4 regions of the Levilactobacillus namurensis genome follow, and region 1 is predicted to be linked to each of the others. Evidence: riboswitches for the same ligand, from Rfam matches in the RefSeq annotation. Region 1 holds a riboswitch; each other region holds the start of a gene.
The links. A riboswitch is a leader RNA that binds a small molecule or an ion and turns the genes downstream of it on or off. The one in region 1 is predicted to bind thiamine pyrophosphate.

Region 1 (7,314 bases):
GACTGCTTCGAATTGGTGATGGCGGTTGGCCTGGTTCAAGACGATGCCGAATAAAATGGCAAAGATGATGACCTGAATCACGTTTCCCTGGCTGAGGGACGCGAAGATGTTTTGGGGAAAGAAACCTAACACGGTTTCCCCTAACTTAGCGGGCGCCTTAACGGTGTTGGGCGTGTTGGGCGTGAGGTGGAGGCCCGCTCCGGGCTTGAGCCACAGACCCATCAGAAGTCCAATTGCGGCCGCAACGATAGTCGTGCCTAAGAACCACAGGGCCGTCTTGAGGCCCAGGCGACCCAGGGCGTTGGCGGGGAGATTGCCTAAGGCCTCGATGACGGCCCCGAAAATCAGGAGCACGACCGTCATCTGAATCAGGCGTAAGAAGATATCGCCTAGGAGCTTGAGTCCGCCCACCGCCGGGCCGAAGAGAATCCCTAAGAGGATGCCCCCAACCATACCCAGCATAATCTGAGTAGTCAGTGTAAGCTTCATGCGAGACCTCCGTAGGCTTGAACCCGTAAACTTGCCGTCAGTAGGGCCACGCCATGGGCTAGGTCCGTGGGCGCTGTGAGTTCGGCGGGCGCGTGACTGATTCCGGCCACACTAGGGACGAACAGCATCGCCGTGGGGACGACGGAACTCATGATGCCACTGTCGTGTCCCGCTCCCGAAGTCAGCCGCCGAGTTCGCAAGTTGAGCTGGGCCGCTAAACGCTGATTTTGGGTGGTGAGACGCTGGTCAAAGCAGACTGGGAGATCGTGGACCCACCGTTGGATCGTTATGGTGAGTTGCGGGGCCATCAGGGCGTGGGCGGCCTGGTGGAGTTGACGTTCAAATTCCGTGAGGACTAGGTCGCTAGGGTGCCGACAATCGACCGTAAAGCGAACCAGCCCGGGGATGACGTTGGCCGAATTGGGGACCACCTCGAAGCGCCCCACGGTGAAGGTTAGAGCGTCATCTAGGGCTTGAGCGTGGTGCCGCAAGCGGGTAATGAGCGTGACGGCGGCTTGAAGGGCATCGTGACGGTCAGCCATGGGCGTGGTCCCCGCGTGATTGGCACGCCCTTTGAGCGTTAGGGTGAAGCGCCGTTGCCCGACCAATCCGGTAACGATGCCAACTTGTTGGTGGGTTTGCGTTAGCCGGGGGCCTTGTTCGATATGCAGTTCCGTGAAGCTTGCGGGTAAGGCCGGTAAGCCGGAATGAACGCCGGGATGGTCCTGAAGCGGCGCCACGGCAAGTTGGCGGGCTTCTTCAAAGGAGGTTCCATCGGCGTCAACCATGCGAGTCTCAACGGTCTGCCGGGCGTAGTGCTTCGATCCGGTAAAAGTCAGGGGGAAGCGGCTCCCTTCTTCTTCGCTGAAGGCAATCAGGCGAAGGGTGTGTTGCGGTCGTCCCAGTTGGCGGTGAAGGGTGGTGATGGCTTGAAAGCCGGCGATGATGCCATATAAGCCATCGTAGCGTCCTCCGTTGACCACGGTGTCCATGTGGGAGCCCGTCGCGATAGTCTGGTCGTCTTGACCCGGCAAGTCGAGATAAACGGTGCCAAAATCGTCCACGGTAGCCTGGAGTCCGGCCGCTAGTCCCCAGGTGATGAGTTGGGCTTGAGCGGCCGTCCAGGTGGGGGTGTAGACTAGTCGGTTTTGGGCAGGATCCGTTGGACAGAGGCGATTAATGGTGGCTAGTTGAGCGGCTAGCGTCAGGCCGGGAGTGGTTAAAGGAATCATGCGTGACTCACGCCCGTCAACGGTGAAGAGGCCACGGCACCTTTCGTAAAGACGCGTCCCGGACCCGCTAGAAAGGCTTGCCGGCCGGCTTGAACTCCTAGGCGAAAGGCTGCGGCCATGAGGGGAATATTGGCTGCGGTGGCCATAGAAGTGTTGGCCATGATAGCGGCAGCGCCCATCTCCATGGCTTCGGCGGCTTCGCTGGGGCGACCGATACCGGCGTCAATGATGACCGGGACCGAGAGTTCGTTGATTAGGATCTGAATCAAAGATTTCGTGGTCAACCCTTGGTTCGTGCCGATGGGGGCGGCTAAGGGCATCACGGTAGCGGCCCCGGCATTCACCAACTGGCGGGCAACGACCAGGTCAGGTAAAACGTAGGGCATCACGATGAAGCCTTCGTTGGCGAGTACCTCCGTTGCTTTCAACGTTTCGTAGTTGTCGGGCATTAAGTATTGCTTATCCGGAACGACTTCTAGCTTGATGAAGTCACTGCCGCTGAGTTCCCGGGCAATGTGGGCTGTGCGAATGGCTTCTTCGGCCGTGGTACATCCCGAGGTGTTGGGGAGAATCGTGATGTCCTTGGGGATGTAGGCCAGGATGTTATCGGCCGCCTGCGTGGTACGGCGTAATGCCATGGTGATGATCTGGGCTTGGGCGTGGTGGATGGCTGAATCGATCAAGTCGTAAGAATACTTACCAGAACCCAGGATGAAACGAGACGTAAAGGTGTGGCCACCAATGGTTAAAGGATCAGATGCTGTCATGTGATATTCCTCCTAAATGGTTGTTTTACCTAAAATCAAACGAGTAATCATGTTGGCTTCGTGGCCCGCGGCAATCATCACGCGTGGGGCCATGAGGCCTTCAGCGCCCATGGACGTGCCATCGCCGGCGACGTAGAGATTGGGACGTAATTGCTTGGTCGTAATGGTGTTGGCACTGTGGATTCCCGCCATGCCAGTCGCCATGACCAGGGGCTTAGCGGGAAATTGCGTGCCGACCGTTTCTAAGAGCATGGCTTTCTCCTGGGGGGCGTCAAAGGCTTCACAGATGATGTCTGCCGAGGATAAGTATTTGGAAATGGTCGCAGGCGTGAGCTTTTCCTGATAGGCGTGGATGGTGATAAAGGGATTGAATTCCTGTAAGTTCTGCTTGAGGGCGGTGACCTTAGGCATGCCGACCTGACTAAGCTTGTATTGCTGGCGGTTGAGATTGCTAAGTTCGATTACGTCGAAGTCAACTAAGGTCAGGGTACCGACGCCAATGCGGGCTAAGGCGATGGCAATGTTGGATCCTAGTCCGCCCGCTCCCGCGATGGCGACGTGGGCCGCCGAAAGCTTGGCAGTGGACGCGGTGACGTTACGGGCTTTCATTTGGGTATAGACTTGGTCGGGCGCTTGACCTTGAATGATGGGTGGTGTGTGCATGAGCATCCTCCTAACGGCCGCCGCCGACGAATGTGATGATTTCAACTTGGTCGTCGGTTTGAAGGGTGGTGGTCGCAAATTCAGTGTGGTGGATGATCTGGCCGTTGACCTCGACGACGAGGTGTTCAATGGGTGTGTGGCGCGCAGTAAGTAACGCCAAAATGGTAGTGCCAGTTGCCGCAGCGGCTGGTTCTCCGTTAATCGTAAGCATAAAAAAATTCCCCTTTCTGCGAACGTCGTGAAGAAAGGGGAATTGCGCACAAAAGGACCGTCATGACGGGAAAAATCCCGTAAACGGAAGACCCAGTGGTTCCTGAGTCACATTGGCAAGTCGCGCTTCCTTCGGTAGTTCTAACTACATCAGGTTCGATGGGTTTAATCTCAGCCGAGTGGCACCCCAGACGAACGGTTGCTGAATGAAAACGAGTTTTGAAAACTCGTTACGTTAGTTATACGCAACCTGAAAATGAATGTCAAGTCTAAACATAAAGCTGTACAAAGTTGGATGAATTCGCTACACTGAGGCGTAAATGATTTACCATTTGAAACATCATGGGAGGACAACCAAAATGCGTGTAGGAAAACGACCGTTGTACTTAGTAACTGACCGCTTGGGAATCGAGGAAGAGGCCTTTTTGTGCCGATTAGAACTGGCTTGTCAGGGGGGCGTAGACCTGGTGCAACTACGAGAAAAATCGCTGGATAGTCGGCACTATTTCCAACTAGCGCAACAGGTCAAGGCCATCACGGACCAGTATGAGCTTCCCTTGATCATTGACGACCGCTTAGACATTGCGCTGGCAGTGAACGCAGCTGGTGTGCACCTGGGCCAGCAGGACATCCCCGTCGACGTTGCGCGCCGTTTGCTGGGACCGCGCAAGATTATTGGGGCGACGACTAAGACGGTCCGTCAAGCCCAACTAGCAGTGCGCGCGGGCGCGGACTACCTGGGGGTGGGGGCCATCTTTCCCACGACGACCCACGTGAAGACGGTGCATACCAGTGTGGCGACGTTAGCGGCGATCCAGGCAGCAGTCCCTATTCCGGTCTACGCCATTGGGGGCTTAAATTCGACCAACGTGACGGCGGTTCAGCCAGCCAAGGTGGCGGGGGTGGCCGTGGTGTCGGCGATTATGAAAGCCCCCCATCCCGACTTGGCGGCCCAAGCGTTACGCCAAAAAGTCCTGACCGTCGTGCGCTGAATCAGCGCGACAAGTCAGGACTTGAAGGTTAAGCGTGAAATGGGTTCCAGAAACGACCACCGTTAACTTTAAAGAGGACGATGCCCAGGATAATCAGGGCGCCGACAATCAGCAGTGCTAGGTAGTCGTTGCGTTGGAAACGTTGGGCCATATACCAAGTACGGTGTTTTCCCTTGCCGAAACGGCGAAGCTCCATGGCTTGGCTGATGGTCTCGATTCGATCAAGGCTCGAGAAGATCAGGGGGAGTAGAATCTGGACCCCACCGCGAGCCCGGGTCATCAGACTGGCTTTCTTGGAGATCTCAAAGCCCCGGGCTTGCTGAGCCAAGCTAATGGTCCGGTAGTCACTTTGAACATCGGGGATGTAGCGCAGGGCAATGGCCACCGAGTAACTGATCCGGTAAGAGACACCGATGCGGTTGAGGCTTGCGGCGAATTCACTAGGGTTGGTGGTCATCAGAAAAATCAGTGCTAGGGGAACCATGAAGGTGTACTTCAGGAGTAAGTTGAACTCGTAGAAGAGTTGTTCAGTGGTGAGGTTGAAATAAGCGGCGTGGTGCCCCAATAAAAGGTGTTCCGTTCCGTAGATGCTGACGCCATAATGGGGAGCAAAGACGTAAACCATCAGGAGATTTAAGACGGAGAACCCTAGGATGACGCTTAGGACGAACGAAATCTCATGGAATTTGATTTTAGCGAAGTGAAAGAGAATTAAGGAAAGGACCATGATGCCTAAGAGGTAGCGGGTATCGTAGGTCGTCATGCCGATAATCGATAGGCCGACAAAGCAGAGTAACTTGGTGCTGCCACTAAGTCGGTTTAAGAAGGTCTGTCGGTCGGCGTACCCAATTAAGAGTTGGTGAGTCATTGTTGGCGGGCCTCCCGTTCTGCTTGAACAAATTTGGCGACAAATTCAGTAGGGTTCAGGTGGTGTTGCTCCGCTAACGTGTAAAGGCTGGTCTTCGCCAGTGAAGCCTGGTCGATGATGGCTTGATTCGTTAACACGTCAGCAGGCGCGGCGTCCATAAGAATCCCTCCGCGACCTAGAACGATGGTGCGGTCGGTGTACTCCAGCATTAGGTGCATGTCGTGGGTGATGAGGACAATGGTGATGCCCTGTTCGCGGTTGAGTTGCGCTAAGAACTGCATCATGTCGGTGTAGTGTTGTAGGTCTTGTCCGGCCGTGGGCTCGTCCAGAATCAGCATTGCGGGTTGGAGTACCAAGATTGCGGCGATGGTGACCCGCTTCTTTTGGCCAAAGCTCAATGCCGAAACGGGCCAATGCCGAAATTCGTAGAGACCGCAAATCTTTAACGTCGCCAGCACCCGTTGCTCAATCGTTTGGGCGTCTAATCCGCGGAGGACCAGACCGGTTGCGACTTCATCGTAAATCAAGGTCTTGGACAACATCTGATTGGGATCTTGGAGGATGTAACCAATATGGTCGGCCCGCTCCTTGACCGAACAAGGGTCCAGGGACTGGCCATCGAAGGTCAGGTGGCCGGATTGCGGTGTTAAGAAGCCGGTGATGAGGTTGCTGAGCGTGGATTTACCGACCCCGTTTTGACCGACCAGACTAATCATGTCGCCCCGGTGGATCGTCGTGGATAGGTCCTTAAAGATCGGCTGGTCCGGCGCGTAACCGAAGGTCAAACGGTCGATGGTCAGGAGTGGTTGGGTGTGGACGACGGGTGCCTTGAGGGTGACGCCGGCCGTCCAGTGTTGCAGGGTGGTCGTGAGATGCGGTGCGTTAAGTTGGGCCAAGTCATCTAGGTGTTGGCAGTCTGCTAGGGAGATGCCGGCTAACTTTAGTGCTGACAAGTAGAGCGGCTCCCGTAGCCCTTGTTGAGCCATTAGGGAGTCGCGGAGGATAGTTTCGGGGCGGTCGTTGGCCACAATTTGTCCGTCCTGCATGACGATCAACCGGTCAATGGGCTGCTGTAAGACGTCCTCGATGCGGTGCTCGATAATCACCACCGTCAGGTCCTGGGTCCGCGCCAACCGGTCGATTAACGCCATCGAGGCTTTGCCGGAAGCGGGATCCAGGCTGGCGAGGGGTTCATCGAACAGGAGAATCTTACTGTTGTCGATTAACACGCCCGCCATGGCGACCCGTTGCTTCTGACCACCTGAGAGTTCTTGGGGATGGTGGGTCAGGAGGTCTTGGAGGTCCAACGTTTGTGCCCATTGATGGGTCGCCTGACGCATCGCGGGTTGGGCCTGTTGGTCGTTTTCTAGTGAGAAGGCCATATCTTCGACCACGGAGAGCCCTACGAATTGACTGTCGGGATCTTGCAAGACGGTCCCCACGTTGAGCGAGAGGTCAAAAATCGAGCTTTGCTGGATGTCTTGACCCGCAACGGTGGCATGACCGGAAATCGTCCCCGGATACGACTGTGGAATCAATCCGTTTAAACACCGTCCCAGTGTCGACTTCCCCGAACCGGAGGGCCCCGCAATCAGGACCTTTTCACCTGGGTAAATATCAAGATTAATGTGGCGCAGGGTGGGTTCCGTTTGGCTATTGTACTGAAATGAAAAGTCACGAAAACTAATAATGGGTGCAGTCATAACTTATTTTTCCTTCTTTAAGCTGCCACGTTGCGTCCGGGTCCGAGCGTAGAGAACCAGCAGTAACGTTCCAATGATGGCAACGGAGATAGAGTCGATGATCCAAGTCGTGATGCCTTGGAGGTAGACCTTGCTGGCTGGTTCGTGGTAGATGATAATGTCACCGGTAGGGGCTAAGAGGACCCAGGCGATGAAGTTGACGATGATTTGGTAGATGTTGAACCAGACCAGCTTGGCCTTCTTCAACGCACCGTCAGCGATTTTGAGCCGGTTCTTGGTCAGACCGAAGGCAACGCCCACTAGGCCGTCGACGATGATCCAAGTCCACCAAGGGGAGCCGTAAGTGATAAAGTCGTTGAGGGCGTGCCCGATAAAGACGGCGAGTCCCGC
Region 2 (7,314 bases), 520 kb from region 1:
CCCGTGGTTTTCAGTTGGCCATTGGTTAAAACCTCGACCCGTAACAGGCTATGCTGCGTGCCCATCTCCGTGTTCAACTGCTGGACTAACTGATTAAACCGGTTCTGATTGGCACTCGACCCTGGCACCATGATAATGGGCGCCATGGGACTCCGGTAATTCGCCCGGACCTGGGCCAACTGTTGGGACCGCCAGAACAGCCCGGGAATCGCCAAGAGTAACAGTAACCCCAGAATCAGTCCCAGGCCACCTAACCGTTGTTTCGTCCAAAACTTCATCACGACGCCTCCCCCTGCTTCACTAATCGATCAGCTAAGTTCGCCCACTTCACGAACGGGTAGTAGATGGCCGTGCTTAAGACCAAGTTGAGGCCCGCTAACAAGACGGGCGTCCAAGCACCGCTGGTTCCCAAAAATGCCAGTAGCGGTCCCGGCGTCCCCGTCAACAGCGGGTAGGCCGTGGCAGGGACCCAGTGTAGGCCTAAGAACAGGCAACTGGTCCCAATACAAGCCACTGGGGCCAATAATAACGGAATCCCCAAAATGGGACTTAACACAACTGGTAACCCCAGTAATAGCGGTGCATTGAAGTTCCCCAACACGGGCACCAGGCTCAACCAGCCGATTCGGCGTTGTGCCGCGTTCCGGCGGCCTAAAAAGATGGCCACCAGAAGCCCGAGGGTCATCCCCGGGCCGCCCATGTTGACGTAGGTCTGAATCACGGTTTGCTCGGTCAACGGGTGTGGCAAGTGCCAGCCCGACGTCGTCAGGACCGCCGCCAGGTTCTCGCCAGCGACCAGAGACTGACTACCGCTGCTCGGAATTGATCCCAGTGACCCGCCCCAAGCAAAGAGCCCGTTTAGGATACTGAAGTCGATCAGCCGCCAGACGTCATTGGTCAGCTGTAACGGGGCGCGCATGATGGCCATGAACGTGGCGTGCAGGCTAAACGGCTGGCGCACCAACCAGTAAGCCGCAACCCCGGCCGTAGCCAGCATCCCCACTAGACTGAAGGTCATGGGCCGCACTAAGTCATTTTCAGGTTGGCGCCACCGTAAGACGCCCCACCGATAGGCGTTGCCCACGATCAGCCCCATCAGCAAGCCCAGGACCAAGCTCCGCAACCCTAGGTCCATAGCAACCCACTGGATGGGCCGGGTCACCGCTAACGTCAGGGGGTTCACGTTAATCAACTCTAACCCCAAGACCCCCACAAAACCGGCCGTTAACCGGTCGTTAGTCCGTGGCGTGGCGGTCGCGACTAACTGGTAAGCGACCACGAAGGCCGCCCCCAAGGTGGCCATACCAAAGGCTCCCGCTTGAAGGAGTAAGGTAATCTGTTGGAGCCGGACCCGTTGCAGCAGCCAGTCCGTCACGTGCAATGTTCGATAGTAATAACCGGTGGGCTCCAACCACGCTTGGTTGACAAAGTCCGCCAAAGTCCCCAACACTACTAGTGGTAAAATCACCCGAAAGCTCCGGTAAATCGCCGCAATCTGCCGATTCTGACGCCACCGTACTTCACCGGCAATCAGCCACCGGCCTAACCGACTAACCCGTTCTGTCATCCGACCATCCCCTAATCACCTGCGATTGTAGCGCATTGCAGTCCCCCCGACTCAGTCGCACGCTTAGTTGACGTACTCACCCCTCAAACTGAGCATTACCTGGAAACGCAATGGCAAAGGTTCGGTCCCGACAAAATATACCAGCTAACAGCGCATTAAGCCGTTAGCCACGCCTCCAGTTGGTCGAGAACGGCGGACGTCGCGTTGGTCTGGGCCGTGTGCCGGGGAATCGCGGCGAGAACCTCTGGGGCCGCGTTAGCCATGGCAATCCCCTGTCCCACGGTCTGGAGCATCGCCAAGTCATTTCCCGAATCCCCGAAGGCTGCGGTCTGCGCCACCGGAATCTGCCATTCCTGCTGGAGCAAGCGGATGGCCGCCCCCTTATTGACCGTAGGCAACGTGACGTTCAGCCCGCCCAGCCCACTACTGGTCCCCAGGAGTTGCCCCGCGAACTGCCGGTTGAAGGCTGCGACCTGAGCCTGCACATCCGTCCGTAACCAAGTCAGGTCTAACTTTAGGATCGGTTCTGGAACCGCCCGTAAGTCCGAAACGCTGGTCAAACTGGGGTAAAAGGCCCGTGAGGCTGCAAAGCGTTGACTATCCGCGGCCAATGTGGTGTAAGCCCGCTGTGCCCCGCACGCAATCAGAAAGTTCTCCGCCATCTCGGGAGCCGTCTGGATCCACTGAATGGCAAAGCGGCTTAGGTCTGCAGGAATCTCAGCCATCCGCAAGACGCGGCCCGTGCCCGTGACAATCAGTGCTCCGTCTTCGACCACGTAGGTCAACTGATCGGCATGTGCTAAGTCACCGAACAGGTCGTGCACGTGGTCGAGCGGATCACCCGTCGCAATGACGAATCGGCTCCCCTGCGCGTCCAGAGCGCCTAGTAGCCGGTCAAACCGGTTGCGGTCGTACTTTCCGTGCGGGTCTAAAAACGTGCCATCTAGATCGGTGGCAATCAATTGAGGTAGTTCCATCTCATCTCAGTCCTCTCATGTTCAAAAACTGCTCTCATCATACGCGAGCCGTCGCGTCCATTGCAACCAACTGTCTTCTATGGCGCAAAAAAGACGCTTGGAGTGACCACTCCAAGCGTCTGATAGTATGATTAAGCGTTCATGCTGCTACTCTTGTATGCGTAGTTCATCAGCGAACGGGTCTCGGTGAACTCATTTTCATCGTGCAGGACCACCGTGATCAACCGGTGCTTACCCGCTTTTTGACCAGTTCCGACGAAGCAGTAGCCCGCTAACGGCGTGTACCCGGTCTTCAAACCGTCAACCTTTAACGAGGCCTGATAATACTTCCGCCCCTTCAACAGGTTGTTGTAGTTGTAGAGCAACTGGCCATCCACGTACTTCGAACCAATCTGACCGTCCGTGACCACCCGGGGGTAGTCCGTGATCAGGTGCCGGGCAATCTTGGCCACGTCGATTGGGGAGACCTTGTTAGCGTTGGCTGACCCGTAACGGTAGCCAAACGCTGCCAAGTCACTGTTTTCCAACCCCGAAGCGGAGACAAAGCTGGCATGCTTTAAGCCCCAGGTCTTAGCTTGGGCGTTCATCTTCCGGATAAAGGCCCCGTTACTGCCAGCGACCCACTTCCCCAACGCAATCGCCGCGTTATTGGACGAATCCAGGTAAGCTGCGTAGTAGAGGTCCTTGACCGTGTACTTGTGCCCGGACTTGAACTTAAAGCCCCCACAAGCAGCGCTGTTCCCCATGGCAATCAGCCCTTTACTGCTGGTGTTGACCACGTCGTTCCAACTGCCCTTGCCACTTTCGACCTTTTGCAGCGTCAGGTAGAGCGTCATAATCTTGGACACGGACGCGATAGGCCGCGCCGTATTCCCGGCCTTAGACCAGATCACCTTACCAGTCTGGGCATCCATGGCCACCGCCCCTTTGGCGTACTTCAAGGACAACGGCGCAGTCCCCTTCTTCAGGTAGCCGTGCCAGACCCATCCCTTGATGGACCCTGACTTATTGGCCACATACAGGTAAATGCCCTTGGAATTGGCGTGCTTTAACGTCGCTTGCTTCGTGGCATACCAGGTCGTATTGGGATGCGCTGACAGATTCACGATTTTACACGTGTGTGTCTGATTGTACAGGGCCCCCTTTTTCGACTTCTTATGGTAGGCCGTCTTGGTAATGGTCTTGGACGTTACCGTCTGATAAGCCGCCGCTTGGGCCGTAGTCGCTTGGCCAACGCCCAAACCAACCATCAGAGTAACCAACAGGGCAAAAAGGCCCCACTTAAATTTTGTGACTTGCATAATTGCTTCTTGCGCTCCCATCTTATTACATTTCTAATAATAACCTAACACGTCAATCACGCCACGGGTAGCTTCTACCGCTTTTTGTAACCAGCTTGTTGTGACCGTAACGTACTTGTAATCCATTTTTAAGTCCTTAAACTAAAAAGCTACGCAACTACTTTGTGACAACTACCGCATCGCTCGCTAAATTTACGTCAACCGGAAGATTTGAGGCCCCACCGATTAGGCCTGAGCACTATTCAAGTTATAAAAGCTTAGACCACCCCGTACGATTTTAGAGGATAGCGGTTGCATTTTTCGTCCAGATTAGTTACGCTAAAAGTAATTTAAATCCGACGGGGTGCCTATTTTGGCTGAGATCAAACCCATTGAACCTGCTCTGGTTAAGACCAGCGAAGGGACGGTGTATTTTCAAATGCAAGCAAGAACCCCACTTAGCCACGCGCTACGTGGGGATTTTTTTGGTTGTGACCACGTCACTATAACCTATAGGGGGAAAACAACATGCAACGTTGGCATATTCGTGACATTATTCTGGTCACCATTTTAGCAATTTTTATGGGGGTTATTTTCTGGGCCGTGGGGCCACTCTACGCCGTCTTGACGGCCGCTTTAGCACCTGCAGGACTTCAGCCACTGGCTAACGAACTGCTCTTAGGGATCTGGGTCATGGCAGGGCCCTTAGCTGGCTTTGTTATCCGAATTCCTGGATCCGCAACCCTAGGCGAATTCCTAGGATCCGCAGTGGAAATGTTCCTGGGGGGAACCTGGGGGGCATCTACCTTAATTTCTGGGGCCGTTCAAGGTATCGGTTCCGAATTGGGCTTCGCCGCCGTGGGATATAAGTTCTACAACTGGCTGACTTTGACGCTCAGCGCACTGACCACCACTTTAGTCACCTTCTTATGGGACTACTTCCGGTCCGGTTACAACGCCTATCACCTGGGCTTCCTACTGGTATTACTGGTGGTCCGCTTCGCCTCAATCTTTGTCTTCGGGGGAATCTTGACGCGTCTGATCACCAACCTCTTGACCCGGGCCCACGTCCTCCCCGCAACCTCTAAGAACTAAACTGGAGGGATTCACTTTGGCAACCATTACGATTCAACACTTAACTTACGCACCACCAGCCCGGGAAACTCCCGTGCTCAAGGACTTAACGGCCACCTTTAGGGGCGGTCGTTTTTCCCTATTGACCGGTCCATCCGGCAGTGGCAAGACCACCTTACTCCGGTTGATAGCTGGCCTGACCCCGCTACCCACCACGGGGACCATCACCTTCGACGACCAGGCTCTAGCCTCATTTCCGGCAACCACCCGCTCCCGTAGAGTCGCGTTGCTGTTCCAGGAACCTAGCACCCAATTCACCATGGATACCGTGACTAACGAGTTGCGCTTTGTCTTGGAGAACCAGGCGGTCGACCCAGCCCAAATGCCCGCAAGGATTGACGCCGCCTTAGCATTCGTTGGCATCACCAAGCTTCGTGACCGCGCCTTAATGCAGCTATCCGGCGGAGAACAACAGAAAGTTGCCCTGGCCAGTATCGTGGCCATGGACAGTGACGTTATCTTGCTAGACGAGCCCTTTGCCAGTATCGATCCACCGACACGGCAAGTCCTGATGACCAAGCTGGTTCAACTCTGTCGCGAACGCCATAAGACTGTGATCCTCGCCGACCATGACCTCAGTGGCTATGATCAATGGGTCGACCACCTGACCGTCTTAGACCACGGGATGGCGACCCAGCTCTCGACCGCGGCGACCCAGGCCCGCCTAGCCGCCTTTACTCCGGAACGGCTGCGGCTTACTCAGGTCCAGCTCCCCGCACCCGATGCGCCGCAGATTCTGACTGGTCACCAGCTAGGGCTACGCCGAGGGACCCGGCAACTGTTGCGGCCCCAAGACCTCGCCATCCTGGCGCATAAAACCACGTTGATTACCGGCCCCAACGGTAGTGGAAAATCTACCTTCTTCCGCTCGCTGGTCCGGCTGAGTTCCTATGACGGCACAATCACTTACCGCCAACAGAACATCCAAAAGCTACGGCGGTGCACCTACGCTCGTCACGTGGGGTTGATGTTTCAGGCGGCTCAAGCGCAATTTCTCAACGTCACCTTAGGTGAAGAATTGGCGTTGTCCCAGAAGAACGGCCAACACGCGTACTTTACGCCCGACCGGGTGGCCGCTGCACTCAAAGTCCTCCAGCTCGATGGCCGTGAAGACCAGGTCATCTACTCACTCAGTAGTGGCCAGCAGAAGAAGTTCCAGCTGCTCTGCATGCTGATGATGGCCCCCGACGTCCTCCTGCTAGACGAACCCCTAAAGGGACTAGACCTGGCCTCGATTCACGCGGTACGTCAACTCCTAACGACCACCCAAGCAGACCTCAAGCTGACCTTAGTGTTAATCAGCCACCAGTTGAGCGGCCTCGACAGCTTTATCGATTACCACTTGGCCTTGGCCGACCAACACTTCAGCTACCAAGCTCAGGAGGTGCGCCATGAATCCTAGTCTCAAGCTTGCCACCATCGTGTTGATTGCGTTTGAAATTTCGTTTACCCAAGTTTTGACTGTCAACTTAGCTTTGATTGCCTTTAGTTTAATCGTCTTAGTGGTTCAACGTATTCACTTCAAGACCCTCCTGTGGCTAACGGCCGTTCCCCTCTTCTTAGCCAGCGCCCTAGTCTGGTCACTGGCCTTGCAGGGGGACGCCTCGCACCACTTCTTAGCGGTCATCTTCACCCGGATGTTCGTCTACGTCTACTTGGGGGCCACCTTCACCCAGACTACCCAGCCGCTAGCCTTGGCCCGATCACTGGAGCAGAATGCTAAGCTGCCCGCGAAGTTCGCTTACGGGTTCCTGGCAGCCTTCAACCTGTTGCCTAAGATTCGCGCCGAGGTCGCAACGATTCACGCCGCCGCCCTGATGCGGGGACAGGTGCTCCACTTCTGGTCCCCCCAACTGTACTTCAAGGTCATCCTAGCGGCCATGAACTGGTCAGACCAGTTAGCGGACGCCATGACCTCTCACGGGTTCGTTGAAGGGGCTCCCCGGACTTATGCGGTCACGATTCCCCTCCGTCGGCGTGATTGGCTACTCTGTGGTCTGGGCTTTGTCGTGGTCCAAATCGGCCTCTTCGTCGGCCTGCCTTAACAGAAAGGAGTTTTTTAATGTTCACTGATCAAGCCCATGCCGCTACTCTCACCAGTTGGGCGGCTTCCAAGCACCACCCCTTCATTCAAGCCTTGCAAGCGGGGACCTTACCCGCAGCCACTTTCCGGTATTATCTGATTCAAGACCACCACTACCTGCAAGAATTCGCGACGATTCACGACCTGGCCGCGGACCAGGCCACGGATCCGCAGGCGGCCCACCAGTTACGAGCCGGAGCTGAACACTTACGCCAAGGCGAGATGGCGGTCCGCAAAACCTTCTTTAGGCAACTCGCCATCACGGATGCCGAA
Region 3 (7,314 bases), 810 kb from region 1:
CGATTGGCCGTTGAGCAGCACGTCTCCTTCATACTGGGCGTCCAACCCACCGATGATGTTCATCAAAGTGGTCTTCCCGCCACCGGACTCGCCCAAGATCGACACGAACTCGCCGCGGTCGAACTTAAGGCTGATGCCCTTCAACACGGGGAACTCCGACTTGTTCATCCGGTAGGACTTGTGGATATCCTTTAGCTCTAGAAAGCTCATAGATTAAACTCCTTTAAAAACATAATGACCTATACGATAACCTTTTTACCCGCTAAAAGCAATTAATTCACCGGCACCTCGCCGCCTAAAACGCCGCCAGCATCCCCTGAACCGCGCGTTCCGGTTGCGGGTTGCGGGTCAGCAGCGTGATCACCGCGACCCCCGCCGCACCGGTCTGGGCAATCGCCGGCAACGACTCTTGGGTGACCCCGCCGATGGCCACGATTGGCACGTTGGCCTGGGCCACCAAGGCCTGCAGGCCCGCCGTTCCAATCACGGGGTCGGCATCGTCCTTGGAGACCGTGGGGTAGATGGGCCCACTACCGATGTAGGCTAAGCCCGTTAACTGGTTCGCCGCCGCGACTTCCGCCGACGTCGAACAGGACAGTCCCACGAACATCTGCCGGTCTTTCGTGGCCGCCAAGACCTGTTGGATCCGTTCGTCGCTCTGGCCCACGTGGACGCCATCCGCGTCCAACGCCAGGGCCATGTCGACGTCGTCATCGACGATAAACGGCACGCTGGCCGCCCGGCACTGGTCGCGCAAGTCGCGACCTAACGCGAGTCGTTCCGCGGGCGTCAGGGTGCTGGCGCCCTTATCGCGGAACTGGTAGGCCGTGATGCCGGCTTGTAACATCTCCGCTAAAACCACGCGGAGGTCTTTTCCGGGAACGTCTTGGCTCCCCGCTACAAAGTAGGCCCGTAATAGGCCTGGTTCAAACGTCACTGACATTAGATGGTGCCTCCTTGTCCGTAAGCCCAATGATTCAACGGTCCGTGACCGTGGCCCACCTCGATTGGATGGGCGATGGCCGCGGTCACGTAGTCCTTCCCTAACCGAATGGCGCTCTCGAAGTCCGTCCCCTTGGCAAGCTCGGCCGTGATGCACGACGACAGGGTGTCGCCAGTTCCGTGGGTCCGCACCGTATCGATTCGCGGTGCACTTAACCAGAACGACCGCCCGTCGGCCAACAGCACGAAGTCACTGGCCTTATCCGGTGTGGCCTCGTGACCGCCCTTGATCAGGACGTTCTTGGCCCCCATTTCCTGGAGCTTGACAGCGGCCTGTTCCATCTCTTCCGAAGTCGTGATGGTCAGCCCCGTGAGGCGTTGGGCTTCCGGCAGGTTGGGCGTCAAGACGTCGGCCAGCGGTACCAGCTCCTTTTGGACCGTAGCAACCGCATCATCGGCTAACAACGCCGCGCCCCCCTTGGCGATCATGACGGGATCGACCGTCAACGGACCGAAGTGGTACTTCTTCAAGTTCTCAACCACGATATGGACGTGTTCGGCATCCGCCAGCATCCCCGTCTTGCAGGCCCGAATCTTAAAATCAGCGGCCAAAGACGCGAATTGTTCGTCGATCAGCTGCTTAGGTAGCGCCATGAAATCTTGGACCCCCAGCGTATTCTGGGCCGTCACCGCCACGACCACCGCCGTCCCGAAGACGTGGCGTTCCTGCATGGTCTTCAAGTCGGCCATGATCCCGGCACCGCCGCCACTATCAGTTCCCGCGATGGTTAGTGTTTGTGGAAATTCATTGGTCATACTTACTCATCCTTCCTGCACCCTACTTAATGGTAATTCGCGATGGCTTGAATCTCCGCCACCGTGGTGAATTGTAAGGCATCTAATAATTTCACGATAAAGGTTCCCGACCCCATCCGGTCCTGGCTGCCAGCCACCAACTGACCAATCGCCGCAAAGACCAGGCACGCGGTCTGGGCCGCTTCAAAGGCATCGTCTTCGACCGCACAGAAGGCGCCCACGATGCTAGACAGCATGTCGCCGGACCCCACGTGGGTCTGGAACAGCGGCGTACCGTTCTCCACTTGGATCGTGCGCGTGCCATCGGTGATGACGTCGGTCGGCCCGGATAGGATCACCACGCACCGTTGCTTCTGCGCACAAGTCTGCGCAATCGTGACCAGGTCCCCGGCGCCTTCGCCGGCGTCGATGCCCTTGGCTTGCCAGTCCAGACCAGCTAAAGCCGCAATTTCGCCCGCGTTCCCCCGAATCACGTCGGGGTGGACGGTCCGCAAGAGCTCCGTGGCGACCTGCTTCCGGTAAGCCACCGCGCCCACGGCGACCGGGTCGATGACCAGCGGTTTGTGGGCCTGGTTAGCCAGTTGGCCAACCGTGGTGATCTGCTTGACCTGCGGCACGGTAAACGCCCCCAGGTTCAGGCAGACCGCCCCCGCCAAGCCGACCATTTCGCCAGCTTCGGCGACCTCTTCGGACATGATGGGCGACGCGCCCAAGGCGTTGAGTCCGTTGGCCACGTCTTGAACCGTGACGAAGTTGGAAATGTTAAAAACGATTGGATTTTGTTCGCGTAACTGATCCAGTAAAGTTAACTTCATAAGTATTACTCCCCGTATTAAGTAGTTGGCGGCCAGTTCCAAACGCGTTTCGGCCCCGGCCCGCCGTTGGTCTAACCCTAAACGTAAAACGCCACCAGCTCACGAACAGGTCGTGGTCTGGTGGCGTTGTTTCCACAAAACACGTTCCCTTCGCAAGTCTTAACTTGAACAGATTCCAAGGGATCGCAGCTCTGCATCTCAGCCCATGACGGGCACCCCTAGTGTTAGATTATCTTTAGCATATCCGTCTTGGTCAACGGCGTCAACGGTTCTCGCGTTAACGGGTAATCCGTTGGGCGGCTTGACCAACCACCCGCCAGATGCGGTCGAGTGCCCGGTCACTCAAGCACTGACGCAACCAAAGGATCGAGCTTCCGGCCCCCGCGTGGTAGCGGGTCTTAGGCCGCCGGGACAAGGCCGCCCGGTCCGCCAAGCGTGCAATCACCTGGGGGCCACTCGCGAAGCGCTTAGCGGCCTTGAGAATCGCCACGGCCTGAATGGTCGTCGCGGCGTAAGGTCCCGTTCCCGACGCGGCCTGTAAGTGGTCGCTAGCAATATCGGCCCACTCGGATTGGATACTCCCGGGCTCGATCACCACCACGTCGATACCGTGGGGCCGCAGTTCGAACCGCAAGGCATCCGACAGGCCTTCCAAAGCAAACTTGGAAGCCACGTACCAGCTCGCCAACGGCTGGGCCACCTTACCATCGATTGAGGTCACGTTAATGATCCGGCCGGTGTGTTGCTGGCGCATCATGGGCAGGACCGATTGAATCAACCGAGCGGCGCCAAACAGGTTCACGTCGAACTGGGCTTGGGCCTGGTCGATGGTTAGGTCTTCCAGGGCCCCTAAGAGGCCGAAGCCGGCGTTATTGACCAGAATGTCAATCCGCCCCGTCTCGCTAACGATGCGGTCGACCGTGTGCTCGACACTCTGGGCGTCGGTCACGTCCAACGGCAACGTGGTGATGCCCAGGTCGTCGAGGTCGTTCATCCGTTCGACCCGCCGGGCACCGGCATAGACGGCGACCCCGTTACGATGCAGACTCTTCGCAATGGCGTTCCCGATTCCCGAAGACGCGCCCGTGACCAACGCCACTTTACGATGATGCATAAGAAAGCCCCCTTGAGTAATGAGTTGATACTCTAATTGTACCCAAGCGACCGCCATTTTTCTATGGAAGCGGCTCCATTTTTTCATCTTTTTCGCCCCTTAATCGCTAAGCCCCCGCCTGGCGGGAATCTCTGGTATAATGGGGCAGGATTATTAGGTTTTACGTCAACAGTATATAGGAGAAATTAAATGGCAAAATACGAATCACACCGTTCCAACTACCGCTCCGGCCACCAGCGTCACGACCGGCACGAAACCCCGCAGATCGACGTGGAAGTCGGCCAACGCTTCCCCCTGACCATCAAACGCATGGGCATCAACGGGGAAGGCATCGGGTACTACAAGCGCATGGCGGTCTTCGTTCCCGGCGCGCTGACCAACGAAGAAGCCGTGGTCGAAGTCACCACCGTCGCCCACCGGTTCTTACGCGGGAAGATCCACCGGTTGCGTAAGGTCAGCCCCTACCGGGTGGAACCACGCGACAGCTACGCCGATCAAGTCGGCGGGTTCGAACTGGAACACTTAGCTTACCCCCAACAGTTACAATTCAAACGCGACATCGTCCGTCAGTCGCTGGAACGCTACCAGCCCCGCGGCTTCAAGTACTACGATGTGCGGCCGACTCTGGGCATGGACGACCCCTACGCTTACCGGAACAAGGCCCAGTTCCAGGTCCGCAAGACCGCTGACGGGACCGTTCAAGCCGGACTCTACGCCGAACGCAGTCACGACTTAGTCGACCTGCCGACCTGTTCCGTCCAGATGCCTGTGACCATGACGGTCATGCGTGCCCTGGTCACCATGCTCCAAGACCTCGAGGTGCCGATCTACGACGAGGAACACAACTCCGGTATCGTCAAGACCCTAGTGGTCCGTGCGGCCGCCAACACCAACGACGTCCAAGTGGTCTTCATCACCAACTCTCAAAAGCTCCCGCACAAGCACCAACTGCTCTTGCGGATTGCCGACGAGTTACCACAAGTCACGTCCGTGATGCAGAACGTGAACCCGGGGAAGACGTCCTTGATCTGGGGTGACCAGACCCTGCACCTGGCTGGCGCAGACGCCATCACCGAAAAGCTGGGCGGTCTGGCCTTCAAGCTGTCCGCCCGGGCATTCCTACAGTTGAACCCGGCCCAAACCGAAGTCCTCTACGACCAGGCTCGTCAGGCCCTAGACCTGCAACCAGGGCAAACCGTCGTCGACGCCTACTCGGGAATCGGGACCATCGGGTTATCCCTGGCCAACACCGCCAAGGAAGTCCGGGGGATGGACGTCATCCCCGAAGCCGTCGCGGACGCTAACGCTAACGCAGAAGCCAACGGTATCACCAACGCCCACTACGAAGTCGGGACCGCCGAAGACGTGATGTCCCAGTGGGCCGTGGCCGGGTTCCGGCCGGACGCCATCGTGGTCGACCCACCCCGCACGGGCCTGGACGAGACGCTGATGGACACCATCCTAGCCGTCCACCCCGAAAAGCTGGTCTACATCTCCTGTAACCCGTCCACGTTAGCCAAAGACCTGGTCACGCTAACGGAGGATTACCGCGTCGACTACATTCAATCCGTCGACATGATGCCCCAGACGGCACGCTGTGAAGCCGTCGTCAAGCTGTCGCAACGATAGATTAATAGGCAGTTCTCGCATTTCGTGTTAGACTTTTATTAACGATTTTAGTTAGAAAGTTGGCTAATGACATGCAAGATCCTTTTAAGGGCTTTAACGATAACAACGACAATAACAACGGTAATGGCCCTCAAGGACTACCGTTGCCCCCGAACTACGCGACCGTGGTGAACCCGGAAACCGGGAACATGCGGATCGCCAAAGTTGGCTTTGCGTGGATTGCCCTTCTATTCCCCGTCGTTCCGCCCATTTTTCGGGCCGACTGGTACAACCTCCTGTGTATCTTAGGGGTCACTGCCGGCGTGCAGATGATTCTGAGGATGACTGTCGGCAATAACGCCGAAATCGTCGTTCTGGTTCAGCTGGGCCTGGAACTTCTGTGGGGGTTCATCTACAACATGATGTACTTCAAGCACTTGTTCAATAAGGGATTCGTTCCCGCGGATGAACGTTCCCGTGACTTATTGACCAACGCGCACTATTGGAAGGCACCCAAAAACTAATTGATTTTTCTGGCCGACAAGCCTCCCTTGCCGGCCTTTTTGCTGGTCTTGTTGACTTTGTTGGCATCGATGTGCGGTGTCATTCGCCTTACCGGGCAGTCAACGTGGCGCTCCCCATCTGGTCTCACCAGCCGATTGGCAGGACCGTGACGCCAGTGGGCACGACTTTGAGCTTCGCCCAACCCGCGAATCTCAAAGCTCGGCCTTAGCCTAAGGCCAGAAGACCGCTGGCCTAACGCTAATGTCACCGGCTGGGCCCTATCGGCTGGCGAGACCGCACACAGTAAATATTTCTAACGGGGATGCCCCCCATTACCCGCACAACCGTAAGCCGTGAGGGTCCCCAGACAGGGCTCAGCCGTGAAATTATTCTTAGTCGGCGTTCCTTAGCCGGCTTAGAATAAGGCCCAGCTTCGAGACCGCTCTTTGGCTCGAAGTGGTGCCCACGGCGTTCCAGCCCTGTCTGGGGGCCCGGTAAGGCGAATGAACACCTCTTATGTGGGACAAAGACTAGTTCCGGCAATGCGGGTTGATTTTTCGCTGGAGCGCACGCCTTTTTCAAGAAAAGGCTAAGTTTCTGCCCCGGGTGACGAATTCTGTTGCTTCCCCCCGCTAACCTTGATACACTGACGTCATTGACGACCACCGTTTTCGGTGCCAAGGAGGACTTTATGACGCAACACAAATCCGGCTTCGTGAGCCGCTGCCTGAAAGGCATGATCATCGCCCTCGGTTTCATTCTCCCCGGCGTTTCCGGCGGTGTCCTAGCCGCCATCCTGGGCCTGTACGAACGCCTACTCAGCTTCATGGCCCACCCGACCAAGCGCTGGCGCGAGGACTTTCCGTTCTTTCTCCCCGTAGGTATCGGTGGCCTATTAGGCATCGCCCTACTCTCGGCACCCCTAGCCTACCTATTGACCCACGTCCAAGTCGTGGTCCTCTGGGGCTTCGCGGGCGCCATCATTGGAACTCTGCCCGCGCTGACTGCCACGGCGACCGCTCAGTCGCCCCGTGACGGGATCGACTGGCTCTGGTTCCTGGGGACCCTGCTCATCGGCGGCTTCGGCCTGTACTTCATGAGTGACCTCTTGGGGACCCTCCCCGCCAACTTCATCGGCTTCTTAGTTGCCGGCGGGTTGATTGCTTTAGGAGTGCTGGTCCCTGGCCTGAGTCCATCTAACCTCTTACTGATTTTGGGACTGTTCGGGCCAATGCTGACCGGGTTCAAACGTTTCGACTTGTTGGGCGTATACCTGCCCATCGCCATTGGCGCCCTGATCACGCTGGCCGTTTTCGCCAAAGGCGTGGAGTTCTTACTCCAGCACTACCACTCCCGGGTCCATCACTTTATCCTGGGCCTGGTCGTGGCCAGCACCGTCCTGATCCTGGTGCCCAACCCTTCCGCCGCCGAAAGCATCTCCTACGCCCACGTAACGTTGACCACCTGGCTAGCCAGTCTGGTCGCCTGCATCGTCGGAGCCGCGTTAGGCTGGTG
Region 4 (7,314 bases), 1.2 Mb from region 1:
ACGCAGTTCATGACCAACGCGTCGTTAATGCAACTGAGTATCACCAGCTGCCTGGTCGGGCTGGCTCTGGGCCAACTGATTGCCGGCCCCTTCTCCGACCAGTACGGGCGCAAAAAGCCGTTGATCATTGGCTTTTTAATTTTCGGCCTGGTCTCCTTAGCCATCGCCTTTATTCACTCGATCTGGCTGCTGATCGGACTGCGCTTTGTTCAAGGCATCGCTGGTGCGACCGGCCAAGTCCTGGCGCGGGCAGTGGCTCGTGACCTGTTCTCCGGGAAAAAGCTGACCCGCTTTTACGCCATGCTGAACACGGTCAACGGGGTCTTCCCGATCATCGCCCCCATCATCGGGGGCTTCATGATCCACTACGTCGATTGGGAGGCCATCTTCGTCTTACTGGCCTTCATCGGCCTGGCCATCGCCCTAGCTGTGACCTGGGGATTGCACGAGACCCTGCCGGTCAACCAGCGTCAGGCTGGCGGCTACAAGAGCGCCTTCCTGGCCATGGGCGGACTGGTGGTCCAACCCGCTTTCTGGCCGCTGATTCTGGCGACGGGGCTGGTCTACGGGGCCCTCTTCAGCTACATCTCGGCATCGACCTTCGTCTTCCAGACCGGGTTCGGCATGCCCCCACAAACCTTCAGCCTCCTGTACGCCTTCAACGGACTGGGCATCGTGGTCGGGAGCAACCTGCCCGGCCAACTGGCCAAGCGCTTCTCGAACCGGCAACAGCTGACCGGGCTCCTGCTGGCGGCCATGGCCGTGAGTGCTGTGCTCTTGGTATCGCTCCTCTTCCCCGCCAACCTCTGGCTGGTAATTGGCCTGGTCCTCTTACTAGTCATCCTGATTGGCGCGCTCTTGACGCTGACCGTTACCGTGATCATGGACCGCGCCACCACCAATGCCGGCGGGGCCTCAGCCGTCATCGGCTTGTCCCAAAACGCCTGCGGTGGAATCGCATCGCCCCTGGCCGGGATGTCCGGTAGTTCCTACGCCGCCATGGCGACCATGCTCTTCGCCTGCAGCGCTGGGGCCTACGGGCTGATTCGGTTCCAGGGTCACCACCTCGACCATTAATTTGCTTCCGCTACGGACAACCCTAATTTAACTGGTAAATGCCTAAAAGGCGCGTGCTTCGACTGACCTGAAGCACGCGCCTTTTGCGTTGTCTTTACTTAGTACATCGTTACCAGGAAGCGAGCGTCTCAAGCTTCTAGGGTCAGCTGACCATCCATCAGTTGGTAGACGTGGTCGGCGAACTCGCGGAGGCGGAGGTCGTGGGTCACGACCACGACGGCCTTATGGTGGTCCTGGGCCAGCTGTTGAAGGATGCGCCCCACGACCTTGACCCGGTCGCTATCCAGCGCCGCCGTGGGTTCGTCCGCCAGGATAATCGCGGGATCCTGATACAGGGCCCGGGCAATCGCGACCCGCTGACTTTGTCCCCCGGACAGGTTGCCCGGGTACTGATCGACGATTGGCGCGATGCCCAGTTCGTCCAAGAGTTGACGCAGGGCCGCTGGACTCAGGTTCCCCTGCGGCTTGACCCGGTCGACTAAGGCGAACTGGTCCCGGACGGTCAGGTACGGCACCAGGTTATGGGCTTGCAGAATGAAGCCAATCTGGTGTAACCGCAGTTTATCGCGGTCCTTGGCCGCCATGCTTGCCAGGGCCTGACCGTCGACGGTCACCCGGCCATCTGTCGGCGTTTGAATGCCACCGGCGATGGTCAAAAAGGTACTCTTCCCGGAACCGGACGGGCCCAAGACTAGGCTGAGTTCACCGGGTTGGGTCGCGAAGTTGACATCGCTTAGGACCTGGACGCGACTCGTTCCCTGGCCAAAAAATTTATTGACGTGTTGTAACGCTAATGCGGGCATCTGCTTATCCTCCAATCACGGTCACGGGATCGACTTTCAAAATCAGTTTCACTGGAATCAACGCACCCAAGATCCCGGTCAAGAGGATGCCGCCAGTGACTCCCGCCAAGAGTGGCAGGTTAAAGCTAATCGGCACCCCTAGCGGCAAGATCCGCATAGTGGCCACCGTCAACAGGGCCCCCAGAACTAAGCCGCCAACGACCAGGATGAAGGCCTGACTCAGTGTCGTGCTGACCAAAAACTTCGACGGAATCCCCTGGGCGCGCAAGACGGCGTAGTTGGGCAGCTTCTGCATGGTCAGGATATACAAGAAGACGGCGATCACCACTACCGCGATAATCATTAGGAAGCCAATCATGAAGGTAAACGTGGTGTTCTGGGCGGAATAGCCCGGTAACTTGTTGATGAAGGCCTGGGTACTGTAGGTCTTCAACGGACTCGGTACCATTTGGTGGACCCGCTGAGAAACTACGGCACTGGCCTTAAAGGCGGGAGTGACCCCGCGCAAGGTCCGCCATGCGCCCAACGTCCCGTAGACCACCGGGGCCACGCTCAACTTGGCGTTTTTGGTGAAGCCCACGATGGTGTACTTGCCATCCACGGAATTTAGGGTCACGCGGTCACCCAGCTTGTAGCCCTGTTGCTGAAAGGCGGTGTCCGCGACGATTTGGCGATTGTTACGGGCTTTATGCCCCGCCGTCAACGTCAGGTTGCGGGAGATAAACTGTTGGGGTTGTAGGCCTAAGAATTGGGCGGACAGGTTGGGGCGTTGGCTGGCTTTAGCCACGATTCCCGCCTGTCCCAGATACGCTTGCGAACGCTTCAGGGTCATTTTATCCGCGGTATCGGCGGTAATCAGCGACTGGGACAGGCTGACGTTGGCGTCCTTATCCAAGGCCACGCTCTGCGCCTGCCAAGAATCGATGGCCTGCGTGTTTTGTTGCGCTAGCCCATAAGCCAGGCCACTTAAGACATAGACTAAGTAACTGATCAGGAGAATCATCCCGATAATCAAGCCATACCGGAGCTTCTCGTGACGAATTTCTTTTAAAGCTAAAAACATCTGTTTCCCTCCTTAGGTCTAGTCCGCTAACGCCCGTAATGCGGTCTGGAACCGCGCTAGACTGGCCGTTCGACTATCCGGGCGTAACATAATTTCTTTAATCGTGGCGTGGCTCAGGACCATGGCCGCCCAGACGGGAGCCGTCATGGTCGCCGGAATGGCGGGCGCCACGGGCAACAGGCCCTCGTTGGTTTGAAAATGGCGTTGGATCAACGCGTAATAGGGGCTGGCAGTCGCCTGGTCCACGAAGTCGCGGACCGCCGCGTAGGTGGCAGTCACATCGAGGTCGGCACGGCCTGGTGAATCTGGTCGAGGGCCAAGCCGTACAGGTACTGATACGCGTCGGTCAAGTCGGCGAAGTACTTATAGAAGGCCCCGCGCGCAATATCGGCCTGCTTGACGATGCGGGCGACTTGCGCTGTGGCTAACGAGTGCGCTGAAAATTCTGTGAGGAGCGCCGCCGTGATGCGGTCGCGTTTGGGTGCGGTTAAATGGTCAAAGGTTGCGGTTGGCATTGAAACGCCTCCTGAAAATGGTTAGTGACACCGTGTCACTTTTAGGTGATGAATTGAGAATAGCACGTTGGTGACACCGTGTCAACTTTAGCCGTTCCAGTACCGAAGATTGTTAAATTATTGTCTAAAATCATAAATTTCTTGTGTGATTGCGGCGGGGGTGCGTCACTAGTCCGGCCGTATGGTACGCTTAATTCACTAACGTTTTCGGGGAGGAACCACCATGTTGACCACTATCGCAACGGGTATCGTGGCTTACGCATCGACCAGTATTGATTGCTTGATTTTACTGACCATCTTATTCGGAATCCATGGCAACTCAGCCAACCGCGCCATCTACCTGGGTGATTGTCTGGGAACCACGGTACTGCTTCTGATCAGCGGCCTTTGTGCGTATCCGTTACGCAGTCTGCCCCAAACCACGATTATGGGTGTCCTGGGCATCTTTCCGATTCTCATCGGGCTAAAAACGGCGTTCACCGCACCCTCAGCTCAGGATTCCTCTCAACTGACTAAGTCTCGTCACCGCCTCTCCTGGACCATCGCGACGTTAATCATTTCGACCGGCGCCGACAACATCAGCGTTTACGTCCCCTTACTGACCCAGGCTCTATCCTGGCAGATTGTGGTCTTGATCATCACCCTGTTTGCCATGCTGACGGTCTTCTATTGGGCGGCCAAGTGTCTGGCCCAGTTGTCCTACCGCCACTGGTTACAGCGCAACGGCCACTATGTCACGGCAGTCTTGTACCTGTTCATCGGGTGCTCACTGCTGTTTCGCGCCTACGCCCCTTAATGTTTCATGTGAAACAAAAAACGCCCGGATTCGGTCAGCACACACTGACCGAATCCGGGCGTTCATTTTGCGTTAATCTTGCTTAGTCATCAAGGGATACCGCCGGGTGACCCGGCTCGTCAGGTAGACGCCTACCGATAACCCCAGCAGGAGCAATAACGTGGTCCCGCCAAAGAAATCCAGCTTCTGTAACCAGGAATACCCGATGACCCCGACGAGCCACCACGCGAAGTTCCAACCCACGGCTAACCGTTGCTTGAGCCCGAAAACGCTGACCGCCAAAATGGCGAATAACGGGGAGAAGACCGCGCCAATCGCGTACAAGAAGTTCTGGTAGAAGGTCATCGAGACCCCTAACGCGATGGCTAGCCCCACCACCGTGACGCCGACACCCCACAGGTTCACGTGCCCCCGGTGCACCAAGTTGTTCAAGTTGGTGGCCGCCGAAAAAGCGTCCATGAAGGTAGTGGTCACGGTTGAGAACACGATCACCAGCAGGGCCAGAATCCCGATCTTCGACTGGGCTAAGACGGCCGTGAAGTCCGCCTGACCCGTTAAGATCACGGTGAATAAGCCAATCGCGAACATCGCGACGCTCCCCAGGAAATACCCGCTCACGCTGACCAGGCTAGCCCGCCAGGGTTGCGTGGTCTTACGGGTGTAGTCCCCAATTAAGGGTAACCAGGATAGGGCCATGGTGACGTTCAATTCAACGGCACTCCCAAAGCTTAACGCCGCACCATGACTGGGATGGACGTGCCCGGTCGCCAAGATGGCGCCCATCATGACCAGCATCCCCACGGCCAGGAGAATCACGACCAGGTTATTCACCCGAAACAACCAGTCGTGGTCTAGGAGTAGCCAGACAATAATCAAGGCCGCCACGATGCTGGCCATTAAGACGGCCGAGTGGAACCCCAGCAAGTGCTGGGAAATACCGTTCATCGCGAGCTGGGCATTGACGATCATCACAGCGGTCCAACCTAATAATTGCAACGCGTTCAAGAGGGAAAAGAGCCGGACGCCCCAGGGACCAAAGACCGTCTGGGTCACCCCAATCGCCGACTGGTGTTGCTGAGCGGATAAGTAAGCCGCCGGCAACAGAAAGAGGCCACAACCGATCAAGTGCCCCACCAGAATCGCCGCCAATCCCCGTTGCCATCCTAGTGGGGCCATCAGGGTACCGGTCACGATCTCGGCAATCGAGATTGCCGCGCCAAGCCAAAGTAAAAAGAGGCCATGTAACTGTGTCTTCATCCAAAAAACTCCTTTGATTTACAAAAACGACTCCCGCTGGGTCGAGTCCGCGCGAAAGTCGTTTTAATCGAACACTTTCCTTCGCAAGTCCTAACTTAACAGGTTCAAAGGGATCGAACGATCGTTCATCTCAGCCCAATTGGGGCACCCCTAGTGTTTTCGTATTTAGATTTACTTCCATGGTACCGTTATCACTGCTAGAACTCAAGTTAATCCGAGTAATCCCAAGTGAGGGGCGGCGTGGATTCGGCTAAGAAACGGGTATACTGCTCTTGCGGCTGGTCGGTAGCCAGTGGCTGACCATCCACCCGATTCTGGGCGACGTACGCCGCAATCTGGGAGAGCGCCATCCCACTGAGCCGTAACCGCTTGATCCGACTGAGCCACTGCAACGCACTGGCGTCTAAGGTGCCTTGGGCCGTGGCCGTAATCAATCCCTGTTGCTGGTAGACCTGCACCGCCGCCGGTGTGAGTCCCACCAATTCTGCTGCCTGCTGAACTGTGTAGTCTGTCATGCTGAAAGCCCCCCGAACCACATCCTGTTAGGTACGCGTTTGTTCTTAATTATTAATAATAGTTTTTAATAATCAAATTTAATTATTAACTAAGATTTGTGATTTTCACAAGAACATATTTCTAAGATACCTGCTCTTGTGCCCCAGCACAACCCTCTTTACACAAGTCATGCAGAACCTTTACATTCCGGGGGTTAGCGCCCTCTTTTTATTACTATTTTGATAATCAAGCTCAAAAAAGAGCCGGCATCAAACCGACTCTCTTGTGATTAATGATTAAGTTCATCAGGACCCGCAATCTTAAAGCTAAAGCTGTGACCCGTCTCGGCCGAAATATGGTATTCCGGCTCAACATCAGCGCCCCAACTATCAATCCCACCGACGCCCCGCACGGCGCCATAGATGGTCAGGACCGTCCGACGGGCAGGCGGTAATTCTTCTTGGTGAGTTGCATTTTCCAGTTCCGCCGCCGTGTACGGCAGGCAGCTGAACGCAAACGGTTCATCAGCTTGTTGAACCGTCAACGAAAAGGCCTGCTGGTCCGGGTCGGCGTTGTTCAACGTGGTCTGCCGGGTGACCGTCACTTGCTGCGTCTGCATGTGCATCCCGTTTTCTTGCGGCACCAGGTACGGCGTCACGGGCAAGCCGTCAACCGTGTAAGTGCCCGGAATGCCCCCAGCCATCCGATCGGGGTAGGTCTCTCCGGACAAGCCCTGGTAACTGAAGCCGCTGGCCATGGTGGGCGCAATCAACTGGAACCCTAACGCCGGTAGCTCGGGCAAGCCCGGTTGACCCGTATAGTTTTCCTGAATCGTGAGTTGACCCGTTGCATCCACCGTGTAGACCACTTCAACCATGGTCGCCGGAACCGTCGTGGTGGTGTAAGTGAAGGTCAGGCTGACCGTATCCGCCGTCTCGTGGTCGCTATAGCGGTTGTTTTCGGGCGCAACGGGGAGTGTGATGACCCGCCCGTTGACCGCCACTTCGATATCGGTGCAGGGACTGAAGAGGTCCGCCCCCAGCCACATCGCGGCATGCGCCGAGAAGTGGTTCCCCCGGTCGTTATCCGTGGTGGCGCGCCAAAACGCCGGCTTGGGGGTCCGGTACAACCACTCTTTACCGTACTGTTGTAAGGATTCTAGGCCACCCCGGTCATAGTTGAAGATGTAGTGGAAGTGCTCGCCCACTAATCCCAGGGTCGTGTCGCCGTAAATGACGTGTAGCTTAGTCGTCGTAGTTGCCATAATAGTGGCTCACCTCCTGAAGTGCTGGTTTCGGGGTCCGGTCC

Region 2: another riboswitch for thiamine pyrophosphate. It lies ahead of RIN67_RS03675 (ECF transporter S component); the one in region 1 lies ahead of thiS (sulfur carrier protein ThiS).
Region 3: another riboswitch for thiamine pyrophosphate. It lies ahead of thiM (hydroxyethylthiazole kinase); the one in region 1 lies ahead of thiS (sulfur carrier protein ThiS).
Region 4: another riboswitch for thiamine pyrophosphate. It lies ahead of cytX (putative hydroxymethylpyrimidine transporter CytX); the one in region 1 lies ahead of thiS (sulfur carrier protein ThiS).

Annotation. Positions count from the first base shown of each region.
Region 1 covers NZ_CP134159.1:1,309,087-1,316,400, forward strand. The annotation lists gene RIN67_RS06275 (dicarboxylate/amino acid:cation symporter) at 1-489, opposite strand, end outside; gene RIN67_RS06280 (M20 family metallo-hydrolase) at 486-1,721, opposite strand; gene RIN67_RS06285 (thiazole synthase) at 1,718-2,488, opposite strand; gene thiF (sulfur carrier protein ThiS adenylyltransferase ThiF) at 2,501-3,151, opposite strand; gene thiS (sulfur carrier protein ThiS) at 3,162-3,362, opposite strand; TPP riboswitch at 3,471-3,561, opposite strand; gene thiE (thiamine phosphate synthase) at 3,721-4,353, shown strand; gene RIN67_RS06305 (energy-coupling factor transporter transmembrane component T family protein) at 4,382-5,221, opposite strand; gene RIN67_RS06310 (ABC transporter ATP-binding protein) at 5,218-6,924, opposite strand; gene RIN67_RS06315 (ECF-type riboflavin transporter substrate-binding protein) at 6,928-7,314, opposite strand, start outside.
Region 2 covers NZ_CP134159.1:790,174-797,487, reverse strand. The annotation lists gene RIN67_RS03695 (alpha/beta hydrolase) at 1-278, opposite strand, end outside; gene RIN67_RS03690 (PTS transporter subunit EIIC) at 278-1,567, opposite strand; gene RIN67_RS03685 (HAD-IIB family hydrolase) at 1,723-2,544, opposite strand; gene RIN67_RS03680 (D-alanyl-D-alanine carboxypeptidase family protein) at 2,676-3,845, opposite strand; TPP riboswitch at 4,175-4,266, shown strand; gene RIN67_RS03675 (ECF transporter S component) at 4,353-4,919, shown strand; gene RIN67_RS03670 (ABC transporter ATP-binding protein) at 4,936-6,360, shown strand; gene RIN67_RS03665 (energy-coupling factor transporter transmembrane component T family protein) at 6,350-7,003, shown strand; gene tenA (thiaminase II) at 7,021-7,314, shown strand, end outside.
Region 3 covers NZ_CP134159.1:498,216-505,529, reverse strand. The annotation lists gene RIN67_RS02195 (ABC transporter ATP-binding protein/permease) at 1-210, opposite strand, end outside; gene thiE (thiamine phosphate synthase) at 296-943, opposite strand; gene thiD (bifunctional hydroxymethylpyrimidine kinase/phosphomethylpyrimidine kinase) at 943-1,758, opposite strand; gene thiM (hydroxyethylthiazole kinase) at 1,785-2,573, opposite strand; TPP riboswitch at 2,701-2,803, opposite strand; gene RIN67_RS02175 (oxidoreductase) at 2,851-3,687, opposite strand; gene rlmD (23S rRNA (uracil(1939)-C(5))-methyltransferase RlmD) at 3,877-5,316, shown strand; gene RIN67_RS02165 (DUF2628 domain-containing protein) at 5,388-5,819, shown strand; gene RIN67_RS02160 (DUF368 domain-containing protein) at 6,491-7,314, shown strand, end outside.
Region 4 covers NZ_CP134159.1:146,883-154,196, reverse strand. The annotation lists gene RIN67_RS00685 (multidrug effflux MFS transporter) at 1-1,077, shown strand, start outside; gene RIN67_RS00680 (ABC transporter ATP-binding protein) at 1,206-1,880, opposite strand; gene RIN67_RS00675 (ABC transporter permease) at 1,885-2,943, opposite strand; gene RIN67_RS00670 (hypothetical protein) at 2,962-3,222, opposite strand; gene RIN67_RS00665 (TetR/AcrR family transcriptional regulator) at 3,219-3,458, opposite strand; gene RIN67_RS00660 (cadmium resistance transporter) at 3,682-4,254, shown strand; gene cytX (putative hydroxymethylpyrimidine transporter CytX) at 4,327-5,511, opposite strand; TPP riboswitch at 5,571-5,673, opposite strand; gene RIN67_RS00650 (helix-turn-helix domain-containing protein) at 5,721-6,026, opposite strand; gene RIN67_RS00645 (beta-galactosidase small subunit) at 6,296-7,270, opposite strand; gene RIN67_RS00640 (glycoside hydrolase family 2 TIM barrel-domain containing protein) at 7,251-7,314, opposite strand, start outside.